3 regions of the Paenibacillus roseipurpureus genome follow, and region 2 is predicted to be linked to each of the others. Evidence: riboswitches for the same ligand, from Rfam matches in the RefSeq annotation. Region 2 holds a riboswitch; each other region holds the start of a gene.

Region 1 (4,129 bases), 730 kb from region 2:
CAATAAGACCGATTGGCAAATTGATGATGAAAATCCAGTGCCAACTGACAGAATCGACGAGCCAGCCGCATAGCACTGGACCGAACGCAGGCGCCATCAACATGGGAATGCCGAGCATGCCCATGATGGATCCGCGGCGCTCTGCAGGTGCGAGCTTGAATACCATGGTCATCCCAATCGGACCGACCATGCCGCCGCCTAAGCCTTGAATGACGCGGAAAAGGATCAGCTGTTCTGGCGATTGCGCGATACCGCAAAGGACGGAGCCGATCGTGAACAGGGCAATCGTAATCATAAAAATCTGCTTGGATCCGAATTTATCGGTCATCCAGCCTGCAAGTGGGATAACGGCGGATAAGGCCAGTGTATAGCCGGTGACGGTCCATTGGATCGTTTTCAGATCGGTATGGAAGTACTCCACGAGTTTCGGGATGGCATTGTTGACGACGGTGCTGTCTAGAATAACCATAATCATGGCGACAATAATTGCTGCAAGAGGCGGCATAATGGCTTTCATAGAGAAGCCGTCACTGCTGGCTGGCGTCGGTTTAGTTTGTGTAGGAGTTGACATTGATCCCTGCTTTCTGCTCTTTGAGAGCTGGGTATGGATGAAAATGATCCGCAGGCAATGCCTGCATGAAAGGTGCCTCCTTTTCCGCAATTTTGGGATAAAAAAGGGCGTTGACAACTCAAGGTTTTGGATGTACAATTAAAGTAGGGATAGAACTGTACGGTAATATATTTTGAATTTGTCAACATCGCTATCGATTATATCATAGCGTTATTTTTCGTTCAATACATTTTTTATCTTCCTCCGCGAAGCTGAGACACCAGAGATGACCCTTACATACATTGGGAGTCATCTCTTTTTTATGCCCCTTAACTAACCGAAAAGGATGTGCCACCAATGCCGCGACTTATGGGTGATCGGATTATTTTAAGAGAGTACAGCAAGGAAGACTTAAAGTATATGAGACAATGGTGCAATGATCCTGAGATTGTTGATCATTTATCGGACATTTTTCTGTATCCGCATACAGTTCATGGAACAGAGCAATATTTAAACGCCATTCTTGAAGGCAAAACGGAGCAGAAGGGCTTTGTGATCGCTCACAAGGATACGGAGGAATACATAGGGCAAATTGATTTATTTCGAATCGACTGGAAAAATAGATCCGCTGAACTTGGCATTGTGATTGGAATGAAAGAGTATCTGGGCCAAGGATTTGGGACGGAAGCGATAAAGTTACTGCAAGATTTTGTCTTTAACAGACTGAATCTAAATCGATTACAACTGGAAGTTCACGATTTTAATGAACGAGCGTATCGATGTTATTTGAAGTGCGGATTTAAAGAGGAAGGCCGATTAAGAGAGAAAACGTTTATTCATGGGCGGTATTCGGATACGATTTATATGAGTATTTTGAAAAGGGAATTTGAGGGATCAATTTGAAAGATCAAATTAGAAGAGATTTGAATTTCTATATGAAAGCCCATCAGAACCGATATAATCAGACTCTGCATTACTTTGCTTTTTTGTTTGCCTTTCTTGGTTGGATATTTTTATTTAATAATATTTGGGTGACGCTGGGCCTTGGGATTCTGCACTATGTGTTTTCCTGGGTAGGTCATTTCTATTTTGAAGGGAATAAGCCGGCATCTTTTCGGTATCCACTTGTCGGTTTTTATATCGGGTTTATGTGGTTTTTTATTAGGACCTTTGAAATGATTACGGGGAAAGAGATCATAAAGAAATATTTGGATGAACGTTCGTAAAAATCCTCCCCACCTCCACAACCCTCCAAGTTTCACCGTAGTGATGAAAATCATCATTCCAGCAGCCATTTACGCCTGGGAGGCCTTTGAAATGATGATTTATCACTTTTCACAGCTAAAGAACTCATTTATGCACAGTTTTCAGCTTGCTTCGAAGGACCCCATAGCCACTTGCTGGCCACCCCCGTCCAACGCACCATAATAAATCCCCCAAATCACACGACTTGCATCGCGCCAGCAAAAAAAGGATGTTGCTGATGGCTTTGCTGCAGATGTAAGTAGAAAATTGCAGAATTTTGTTGTAATTTAAATTTTTTTGTTGTCACGGAAACCGAAATCACCTATAATCTGGTAAGTGTTGTTCTAATTTTTAGTTCTTTATTCATGTAAAAGGCAAAATCTCCGAAAGGAGATGACGCAAAGCTATGGGTCTAAAGCCTTATCAAGAGGCTATGATTGCCAGGTTGCCATTAGAATTCCTAGTATATTTAATAGGATCATTCGTATATCAACCTGCGTAATAAGCCGCCCGTGCTTAGCGTAGGTTTTTTTGATTGTATTATTTTTGGAGGTGTAGGATGAGTTTATTAAACAGAGGATTCAACACGAAGCCGCAAGTGAGAAAGAAAATTGCATCTCTGCTCGTATTTTGTTTATTATTTTTCTCCGTAAGTATGGTGATTCCAGGATCGGTAGCCCGAGTATCGGCAGCTGCAACAACGAACATGCTTAATAAGAGTATTGTGGACTGGGTAATGGAGGAACAAACTGGTTATATTTATGCGATAACAAACGATACAAACGAATTGCTGTTTATCCGGACAAGTGATCTGCAAGTCGAGAAGCAATTTGCTATTGGATCAAGTCCGTCTGGGATTGCAATGGATAATGGCAAGCTTTATATTCCACTCTCTGGGGCAACGCAAATTAAGGTAGTAGACGTTGCTTCTCAAGCAATTACTTCTACCCTTACTACCGGTGGCAGCCGTTCGCCTTATCGAGTGGCGGTTGATGGGAATAAGCTTTACTATGTTGTAAAGGATAATTCTGATTTTGTTTACGATATTAATTTAACGACTAATGTTGAGACACAAGTAGATGTGTATCCAAAAGTATATTACAAGCCCGACCTTGCTGTAGATAAATCGACACATACTTTATACGTAGGTGAGAGCGGTTTATCTGGTTCAAAACTAGCAGCATATAACACAGCGACAGATACTTTAGTACCTAACAACCAATCTACCTATTACGGCGGATATGGATTCTCCTATGCAGGACGTAAAGTAATCCAAGACGGCAATGATGTATTCTTTGCAGGACACAAATTCGATAAAACCAATTTGAAAATCATCCACGGCGATTTTAAAGACGGTCCCTATGAGAATAAGATTTTTTATGTAAAAGATAATTATGCATTTTCCGATACCGCAGTTTACGATCGCAATAATTTCACAAAAATTACTAACCTTCCCTATCAAACTGAACGTATATTGATGGATGGTTCCAATAATACATACTTATTCAATACGACAACAAAGGCTATTGAAAAACTAAACCTCAATTTAACTCCAACAAACACGGTAACACAAACAACATATGTGGATAATAAACTTGGCTTCAATTTGCCTGTAACTGACATGGTTTACAGTCAAGACACGGGATTATTGTATGCTGTATCGCAAGATGCCAATAAGCTGCTTTATATTAATCCTGCGACTCTATCCATTGAGCATGAGATGTTTATAGGGTCCAAGCCGACTGATATAGACCTTTATGACGGCAAACTTTACATTGCATTGTACGGAAGCACCAAAATCGCAGTCACAGATTCTGTTTATAGCGGAAACATTTCCAATCTTATTGTAGATGAAACTCCGTATCATATTGCATTAAGCCCTAATAATATTTACTTCTTGCCGGAATTCCCGGGAAGCGGCAACAGAGAGCTTCACACATATGATCGAACAACAACGGCATCAAGTAAAGTTGTGTTTAGCGACCAAATCAACACATCCTTTTATCAGGGTGATCTGATATACAGTCCAGAACTGAACAAAATTTACATCGGAGAGTCTCAGTCATCCCCATCACAACTATCACTCGTAGGATTGGATCCGAGCAATGTAGGAAAATATAGAACTTTTGGTATTTCAGCAGGGTATTCCCCTTCCTCCAGACCTTTAGTCAAGGATGGGAATGAGATCTTCTTTGCAGGGAAAAACCTTGATGCGAGTAATTTGACTACGGTGAATGCTTCCTATCCTGAGCAAGTTCTTATGGCTAAAAATCAATATGTTATCTCCAAAACAGCAGTCTATGATCGGATAAATGGGAATAAGATTTTCAATCT
Region 2 (4,129 bases):
GGAATCGATATTGATGATACGGTTAGTAAGTTAATGAAGGCTGCGAGAATGCCACAGAATAAATTAAAGCAGAATAAGCAGACGCTGGAATGGCAGCGTGATGATTACCGTGCTATGAACTCTAAAATCATGGAATTTCGGAACATAGCATTTAATATGAAATTACAGTCAGCCTACCAAACGAAGAAGTCATCCTCATCGGATGATAGTATAGTTTCTGCTACATCATCTTCCAATGCTGCCGAGGGGATTTATACACTGAAAGTGAACAAGCTTGCGTCTGGAGCTAAGGTGACCTCGGATGTATTAGCTCTTGCAACGAGTAATTCTTCGACACTAGAAGACTTAGGATTATCCAGCTCTTCGACACTGACCGTTGGCGGTCAAAAAGGGACGATTACCTTAAATGTCGAGAAGGCAGATACGATTGCTAGTTTAGTTTCACGAATAAATAGTAAAACGAGTGTTACTGGTGTTGGTGTTAACTATGATAGCACGATGAAGCGATTGTTTTTCGTATCGTCAGGTACGGGGCAGTCTGCTGAGGTTAATTTGCAAATGGAATCCTCTAATGGTACTACCAATCTGCTGAAGGATGTACTGGGTATTTCTTCTGCAGCAATCTCGGGTACTACAGGACAAACCTACAAGGGAACGAATACATTTAGCGCTGGGACGACTACGATCGTAGATAGTACTATTACCTCGGCGCAAACACTGCGTGTAAGCGCAGGGGGGAAAACAGTCGATGTGACCGTAAGCAGCTCAAGTGCAATCGGAAATGTCATCGATGCAATTAACAGCTCTGATGTTGGGAAGCTTGGCATATCTGCCTATATAACAAGTGATAACAAGCTTGCTTTCTTTGCTCCAGGGGGAGAAGCGATTACTTTATCAGATCAAACTGCAGATGGAACGGATATTACGACTAATTTTGCTTTAAGTGCACCGACGTCAACGAGTTATTCCCAGCTTGGTGTAAAGGGTACTCAAGCCGATGTTGAGTTTAATGGTGTTTCCGCCAAATATGACTCCAATACATTTTCCATTAATGGCATGACGTTTACGGCAAAGAAAGAGCAAGCACCGACTGATTCAGCAGTTAGTATTACAACGACACGAGATGTCGATGGCGTGTACAATTCGATTAAGACACTTGTTGATAAATACAATGAATTGATTACGACGGTTAATACCAAAGTTTCTGAGAAGAAGTACAAGGATTTCTCTCCTTTAACAGATGAACAGCGAGAAGGAATGAAAGATGATCAAATTAAAGCTTGGGAAGAGAAAGCGAAGAGCGGCTTACTGCGCAATGATGATTTGCTTTCAAGCGGCTTAACAAACTTTAGGACTTCTTTTTCCGCTATAGTAACCGGATTACCGACAGGAGATTATAAAACCCTATCAGAAATTGGCATCTCAACAAGCCTGATTGCCGGAAATTCTATTTCAGGTAGTTACTCGGAAAACGGTAAAATTTATATTAACGATGCAAAGCTTAAAGCAGCAATCGCGGAAAACCCTGATGAAGTCATGGCGCTTTTTATTACAAATGATGGAGATAAAGATTCGGATGCAGGTGACGGCTTAGCGACGAAATTATATGATAAAGCCACACGGTTAATTTCTAACCTTACAAAAAAGGCCGGGGCTACTTCAAGTGTCGATTCTAATTATTTAATCGGCAAATCGATTAATTCGATTAACACTAATATTGATAAGCTAACAGCTAAGCTGGATGCGCTCGAAACCCGATATTATAATCAATTTACAGCAATGGAAAAGTATATTACACAAATGCAGGCGCAGAGTGCACAGCTTAGTCAGCAAATGGGCGGCTAATTCAATAGGACTACATATTTAGGGGGAACATCTATGAGTTATCCGCAGCGGAATAAATACTTGGAGTCTTCCGTTCAGACTGCGACTCCAGCACAGTTGTTAATTATGCTTTGTGATGGTGGCATTCGGTTTTGCAGAATGGGCATCGAGGCATTAAAGGCTAGTAACTTCCAAGAAGCCAATACGAACCTAGTAAAGGTGCAAGATATCATTAGCGAATTCTCGATTACGCTTGATCGTTCCATTCCAATAGCAAATGATCTGCTCAAGCTGTATGAATATTTTACACGCCGTCTTGTTGAAGCGAATATGAAGAAAGAGGTAGAGCCAGCAGAAGAGGTATTGGGTTATCTGATGCAGTTAAAGGAAACATGGATGCAAGCTGCAAAGCTTGCGCAATCAACGGTATCGCCAGTAGCATCCGGTGTCAGCCATGGATGATTTACTCGTTCAATTAGAAATACATACGCAGCAGGGGCTATCCGCACTTTCCAATATGGACACTGAACAAATTTCCGAATATATGGAACGACGGAGTCAGATCATGAAATTACTGCTGCATGCTTCACCTACGCTACAACAGAAGAGGGAATACAAGAATCGGGTCAAAATGGTTTTAAGTCATGATACGATTTTTATCCGTAAATTAGAGCAGTTAAGGGATGAAGCTAGCCTTCAGATTTCGAAGATAGAGACTGGAAAGACGCAACGCATGTCATACGACAAAGCTTACACAGGAGAAAGCTACTTTTTTGATCTCAAGAAATAACGCAATAATAGAGACATAACAACAAGAATAGCCGCATTTAACCCAAATGAAAAGGCAAGTCATGGGAAACCATGATACGCAAAGCCAAGGGCCTGAACCTCGTTCTAAGTATGAGGATGGCAGCCGGTTGCCACAAGGAGTCATAGCGGTAAAACTATGAACCTTGCAAAGGTTCTTTTTTATTGCGCATAAAATACTATACCGTTGAAAGGCTGGTCAAAACGATGTCGAACAGAATGCATAGTAGATTGTCAGCAATAATGTCATTTCTTTTTCTATTGCAATTACTTTTCCCTGCAGCAAGCGTATTTGCAACAAGCAGTTCCATTTTGCCACCTAGTAATGTTACCTATCAGGCTCTGAGCGCTGATGATATTAAACTAAGCTGGGACCCTGTGTTTGGTGCGAATGGGTATAAGATCTATGAAATTACAGATGGCCAGCTTCTACTGACTGGCACAGTAACCAATGCTACATATACGAAAAATAATCTAGCCGAAGGTTCTTATCGGTATGTCGTATCTACCTTAAGTGCTGAAGGGGAATCCGGTCCAAGCGCCCCGATCACCGTCACCATTGACTACCCAGACATGTTGCCACCATCGACGCTAAACGCTTCGATTCAAAATGGTAACGATATCGTAATTAGCTGGGGTTCTGCTCAAAATGCTCAATCTTATAATCTTTATAAGATTGATGTGAATGGAGTAGCGACGTTATTAAAATCCGGGATAGATAGGACGTTTACGATAACCCGGGCACCCGAAGGTACCTATAAATTTGCTGTAACATCTGTACATACAGTATACGGTGAATCAGCCCAATCGACGATTAAACAGATTGATCTGGTATACCCAATAATGACTGCACCCAATAATTTCACTGCTTCAGTAACCAACCTCACTGATGTGAATTTAAGCTGGGATCCAGTATCGAATGCAATGAGTTATAAGATCTACCAAATCACTGACGGTAATCCAGTTCTTAAGAGTACGGTCAGTGGAACAACTGTAAAATATAGCAATGTACTGGCAGGAGATTATAGCTATGAAGTTCACTCCTACAGTGATCGCTTCGGAGAATCGTCCACAGGCAGCAGCGTTAGCATAACGGTTGGTGTTGTAACGATGCTTCCACCAAGCAATTTTGCACATAAGATTCAAAATGGCAATGATATTATTCTAACTTGGACATCAGCAGCTAATGCAAATTCTTACAAAATCTATCAAATTATTGATGGACAACGGGTTTTAAAGAGTACAGTAACAGGGACAACCGTTACTTATTCAAATATGCCAGCAGGCAACTATACCTATGAAATTCATTCCGTATCTACCCGATTTGGGGAATCGGCAGATGGCAGTCAAGATTCATTTACACTAGATCCTATAGCCATAGTGAGCCCAAGTAGCCTTTCTTATCAGCTTCAAAACATTAATGACATTATCTTAACATGGGATAGTGCTGTTTATGCGGATAGCTATAATGTCTATCAAGTTATTGATGGAGTGCCTG
Region 3 (4,129 bases), 1.7 Mb from region 2:
AGGAACAGTAGGCGGATTTGTAGGTGGTACGTTATCTGACCGATTTGGTCGACGTGTCATCATGCTTGGGGCACTTTTCGGATGGGGCTTCGTCTTCTTAGGTTTTGGCATTGTGAAGCTGCCTGTTCTGTTTATGCTGTTGAACATGCTCAATGGGTTGTGCCGCTCGTTCTATGAGCCAGTGTCTCAAGCGTTAATGGCTGATTTAACGGAACCTGCGAAGCGGAGACAAGTGTTCTCGCTGCGCTATATGGCGATTAACATCGGTGTGGCTGTCGGCCCGCTGCTCGGCGCTTTTTTTGCGACGATGAACGGTGCGCTGCCTTTTCTGCTGACAGGCGTTATTTATTTAATTTACGGCATTACGTTGTACGCGCTCCTCATTAAATTTGGCATCAAGCAAATTGAAGGGGAGAAGAAGTCGAAGATAACGTTCGGATCGGCATGGAATGTCATTCGCAAAGACATGACTTTCCGTTTGTACATCATCGGCGGCATCATTGGGGCGATTGGCTACTCGCAGGTTATGGTAACACTCTCCCAGTATCTTCAGATGGATTTCACCAATGGTGTCAACATGTTCGCGGTGCTCATGAGCGCCAATGCGATTGTCGTGATTGCCATGCAGATTCCGCTTGGTAAGTGGGCTGAGAAGTATCCCCCGTTAACCGCGATCATCGTTGGCAACATCATGTTTGCACTCGGTGATGTGGGATTTGCCTTCTCGCATTCGCTGACTTGGCTCATCATCTCCATGGGTATTTTCACCTTTGGTGAAATTTTGAATTATCCAGCCGCTAATCTGCTGATTGATAAGCTTGCTCCAGAGAACATGCGAGGTACCTATTTCGGGGCGCAAACATTAACGAATCTGGGCCACTTTATGGGGCCTTGGATCGGCGGCTTCTTGCTTGTGTCTTTTGGCGGGAAAACGCTGTTTCTTCTCATTGCAATTTTGTCGATGGTTGGCTCGATTTTCTACTGGAGGGGCACGAAACGTCATATTTCGGTAAAAAGTTCGTCGAAAATGCAAGTTTTTTGATGGATTTCGTAAAAATGGTTCCATGGAACTATTCGAATTGTGAACGACTTCCCTTATTCTTGAGAGTATAAAGATCAACATTACGCTTTATCTAACTATTTGCTTGCACGTCATCTCGACAAAGGCAAAGCTGGCGAAAGCCAGTGACGCAAAGCTACAGGGGCTTTACTTCTCCTGCTTAGGGACAAGCAGCCAGCCAGCCGCCGAAAGATTGGGAATTCATTCAGAACCCCACTAATTCGGATCCCCTTGGTGGGGTTTTTCTCTGTCATAATTTCGATATTAAAAAATTGTAAACAGGAGGCTCACTCAGCATGAAATTGGATCATCACCCACAGGAAGAACAAAAAGCTACCTCATTATGCGGAAACCATGTTGCTCGTTTGGTGCCATCCACGGATGGACCGAAACTGATGATTAACCGCGAAGAGTACGCACTTAACGAAACTTGCTGGGACGTTGAATTGTTTCACGGAAGAAACAACAGCATTCTCATTTTTTATTGGAAGGGCGAAGTTAAGCTATCGGTGAAAATGCCCCCAATGTCGCAAATCGAAGGTTTTTTAACTAGACTTTTTCAATGCCTGACTTCCAAATTAAGAGCGGTTCAGCCTATCTAGGCGAACCGTTCTTTTTTCTCATTGTCACCAATCGACACGAACGGCTATAATGAGGCCATATCCATAAGTAGTCCTAAAGTGCTATATCGAGGGAGTTGCATGGTATGAGATTGATTACACGTTGGGATTGCATGAACAGGCTTAGGTCGTTTATGGAGGTACAAGGTGACTATACACTTCAAACAGATACACCACGTAGCAATTATTTGTTCTGATTATGAACGATCCAAGCATTTCTATGTCGAGCTGCTCGGACTTACCGTTATCCAAGAAACGTATCGTGCAGAGCGGGATTCTTACAAATTGGATTTACGGATCGGGGACACAGATCAAGAGATTGAACTATTCTCTTTTCCGAATCCGCCACTACGCGTAAATCAACCTGAGGCTCGTGGACTGCGGCATTTGGCATTCGTTATCACCAATATGGATGAGACTGTGGAGGCCTTGACACACAAGGGGATCACGGTGGAGCCAGTACGGATTGATCCAATCACGGGGAACCGCTACACATTCTTCGCCGATCCAGATGGGCTCCCCTTGGAGCTGGTTGAAGTAATAGAATGTTAATTTAGGAATAAACATAATCCTCCTCACCAATACTAAGTTTTATCTTGCGATCATGAGGAAGGAATTAACAACACATGGACATTGATGCTTTTTTGGCAGAAGTGCTTAGCTCCAATGAGGATTGGCATGTATCTACGATGGATACCGTAACGGTCATAGACCCGATTATTGCAAAAGATAATCCTGATTTTGATCCTTATGAAGAGTATCAAGCATCAGAATTTTAAGAGGTACAATAGCTTTTAAGCCTGCAAGCCCATGGATAGGGTCGGCAGGCTTATTTCATTTATTTCATGGCGTTGGAATTGCTGATTTGGTAGCGAAACGGAACGTAAATGCGCTATTTTGCCGAAATGGCTGATATTCAGGGTTTGACGGAACGTGGATACTCTATTTATCGGATTTTCGTGGTTTTTGACCACTTTCCGGCAAAATAGCATACTGACGTTCCGCTCGAGGCCCATTTTGATGCTAGAAGAAGTTGTTAGCGCACTCACGTTCCGTTTAGGAGCAATTTCAGGGCTGAAATGTCCGCCTGCCGCCGAAGTCAGCTACATGCTTATCTATCGTGTCTTCGAGGAGGTAACGGACCAAGGTATTGATACAGGTTACACTCGATTCGTCCATTGAACAGCTTGCGCTTCTTATCCGCGCGGCGATTCATATAATGCTCGAGCTGCGTAGTCGGGCTCAGAATGAACAGACTCCACGACGGCATCGGTGTCGTTAGAGCCCCGAGCTGGCGCAGCGCCAGCTCGGCATCCTGCTGTTCACCAAGCCGCTCGCCGTACGGCGGATTGGTGATCAGGCAGCCGTAATCGCCGCGCGGACGCGCCTTGGCGATCGGCTCAACCTTGAGCTGGAACTGCTTCGCCAGTCCAGCGGCCTTAGCGGCTGCCTCTGCCACTTCGATGGCAGCCGGATCGATGTCGCTGCCCACGATGTGCAGCGGCACGTTATCGCGCACGACGTCGAAGGCTTCGTCGCGCGCTTTGTCCCACAGCTTGCGGGGGATATTCCCCCAAGCTTCACTTGGAAAGCTGCGCCGCAAGCCTGGCGCAATGTTCCAGCCGATCATCGCGGCCTCGATCGGGATCGTGCCCGACCCGCAGAACGGGTCGTACAGCGGGCGGTCGACGTTCCAGCGGCTGAGCAGGATCATGGCTGTGGCCATGGTCTCTTTCAGCGGTGCTTCAGTGACCAGCTTACGATAGCCGCGCTTATGCAGGCTCGGTCCTGTCGTGTCGATCGTGAGTGTTGCGATATCGTTCAGTAAAGCGACTTCGATCACGTAGCGAGCTCCGTTCTCAGGGAACCACTCGGTGCCATAGCGCAGCTTCATTTTCTCAACAATGGCTTTCTTCACAATCCCTTGGCAAGCAGGGACGCTGGATAGTTTCGATTTATGGGAACGTCCTTCAACGGGAAACTCGGCATCATTCGGGATCCAGTCCGGCCAAGCCAGCGCTTTCGTCCCTTCAAACAGTTCGTCGAAGGTGAGTGCTTGGAATTGTCCCATATGAATGAGAACGCGATCCGCTGTTCGCAGCCACAGGTTGCAGCGACAGATCGCCAGCTCGTCACCAATGAATCGGACGCGGCCATTCTCGACGGTTACTTCGGTATAACCGAGATCACGAATTTCTCGAGCAACAACAGCCTCAAGTCCCATTGGGCATGTGGCGATTAATTCAATTTTATGCGACATAGTGTTTGTCCTTCCATCCGGGTTGTACAACGCTCAGAAAACTCATACAATAATCAAGTATAGGACAAATAGGTGACACTTACAAACGGATACTGTACAAAATAAGCGAATTCATCTCATTTTAATCACAAGGAGGTCCATATACATGGAAACCATTACAGCAGAAAGCTACATGGAAGGCTTATATCA

Evidence for each region. A riboswitch is a leader RNA that binds a small molecule or an ion and turns the genes downstream of it on or off. The one in region 2 is predicted to bind cyclic di-GMP.
Region 1: linked by a shared signal. The riboswitch ahead of MJB10_RS23690 (S-layer homology domain-containing protein) and the one ahead of MJB10_RS00600 (OmpL47-type beta-barrel domain-containing protein) in region 2 are both predicted to bind cyclic di-GMP.
Region 3: linked by a shared signal. The riboswitch ahead of MJB10_RS19215 (hypothetical protein) and the one ahead of MJB10_RS00600 (OmpL47-type beta-barrel domain-containing protein) in region 2 are both predicted to bind cyclic di-GMP.

What each region holds. Positions count from the first base shown of each region.
Region 1 is NZ_CP130319.1:5,251,066-5,255,194, reverse strand. It holds gene MJB10_RS23705 (MDR family MFS transporter) at 1-571, opposite strand, end outside; gene MJB10_RS23700 (GNAT family N-acetyltransferase) at 908-1,453, shown strand; gene MJB10_RS23695 (DUF962 domain-containing protein) at 1,450-1,776, shown strand; cyclic di-GMP riboswitch class I at 2,159-2,248, shown strand; gene MJB10_RS23690 (S-layer homology domain-containing protein) at 2,355-4,129, shown strand, end outside.
Region 2 is NZ_CP130319.1:124,062-128,190, forward strand. It holds gene fliD (flagellar filament capping protein FliD) at 1-1,845, shown strand, start outside; gene fliS (flagellar export chaperone FliS) at 1,879-2,286, shown strand; gene MJB10_RS00595 (hypothetical protein) at 2,279-2,614, shown strand; cyclic di-GMP riboswitch class I at 2,658-2,749, shown strand; gene MJB10_RS00600 (OmpL47-type beta-barrel domain-containing protein) at 2,875-4,129, shown strand, end outside.
Region 3 is NZ_CP130319.1:4,292,778-4,296,906, reverse strand. It holds gene MJB10_RS19220 (MDR family MFS transporter) at 1-1,042, shown strand, start outside; cyclic di-GMP riboswitch class I at 1,156-1,250, shown strand; gene MJB10_RS19215 (hypothetical protein) at 1,357-1,662, shown strand; gene gloA2 (SMU1112c/YaeR family gloxylase I-like metalloprotein) at 1,834-2,232, shown strand; gene MJB10_RS19205 (hypothetical protein) at 2,307-2,459, shown strand; gene MJB10_RS19200 (THUMP domain-containing class I SAM-dependent RNA methyltransferase) at 2,792-3,940, opposite strand; gene MJB10_RS19195 (O-methyltransferase) at 4,086-4,129, shown strand, end outside.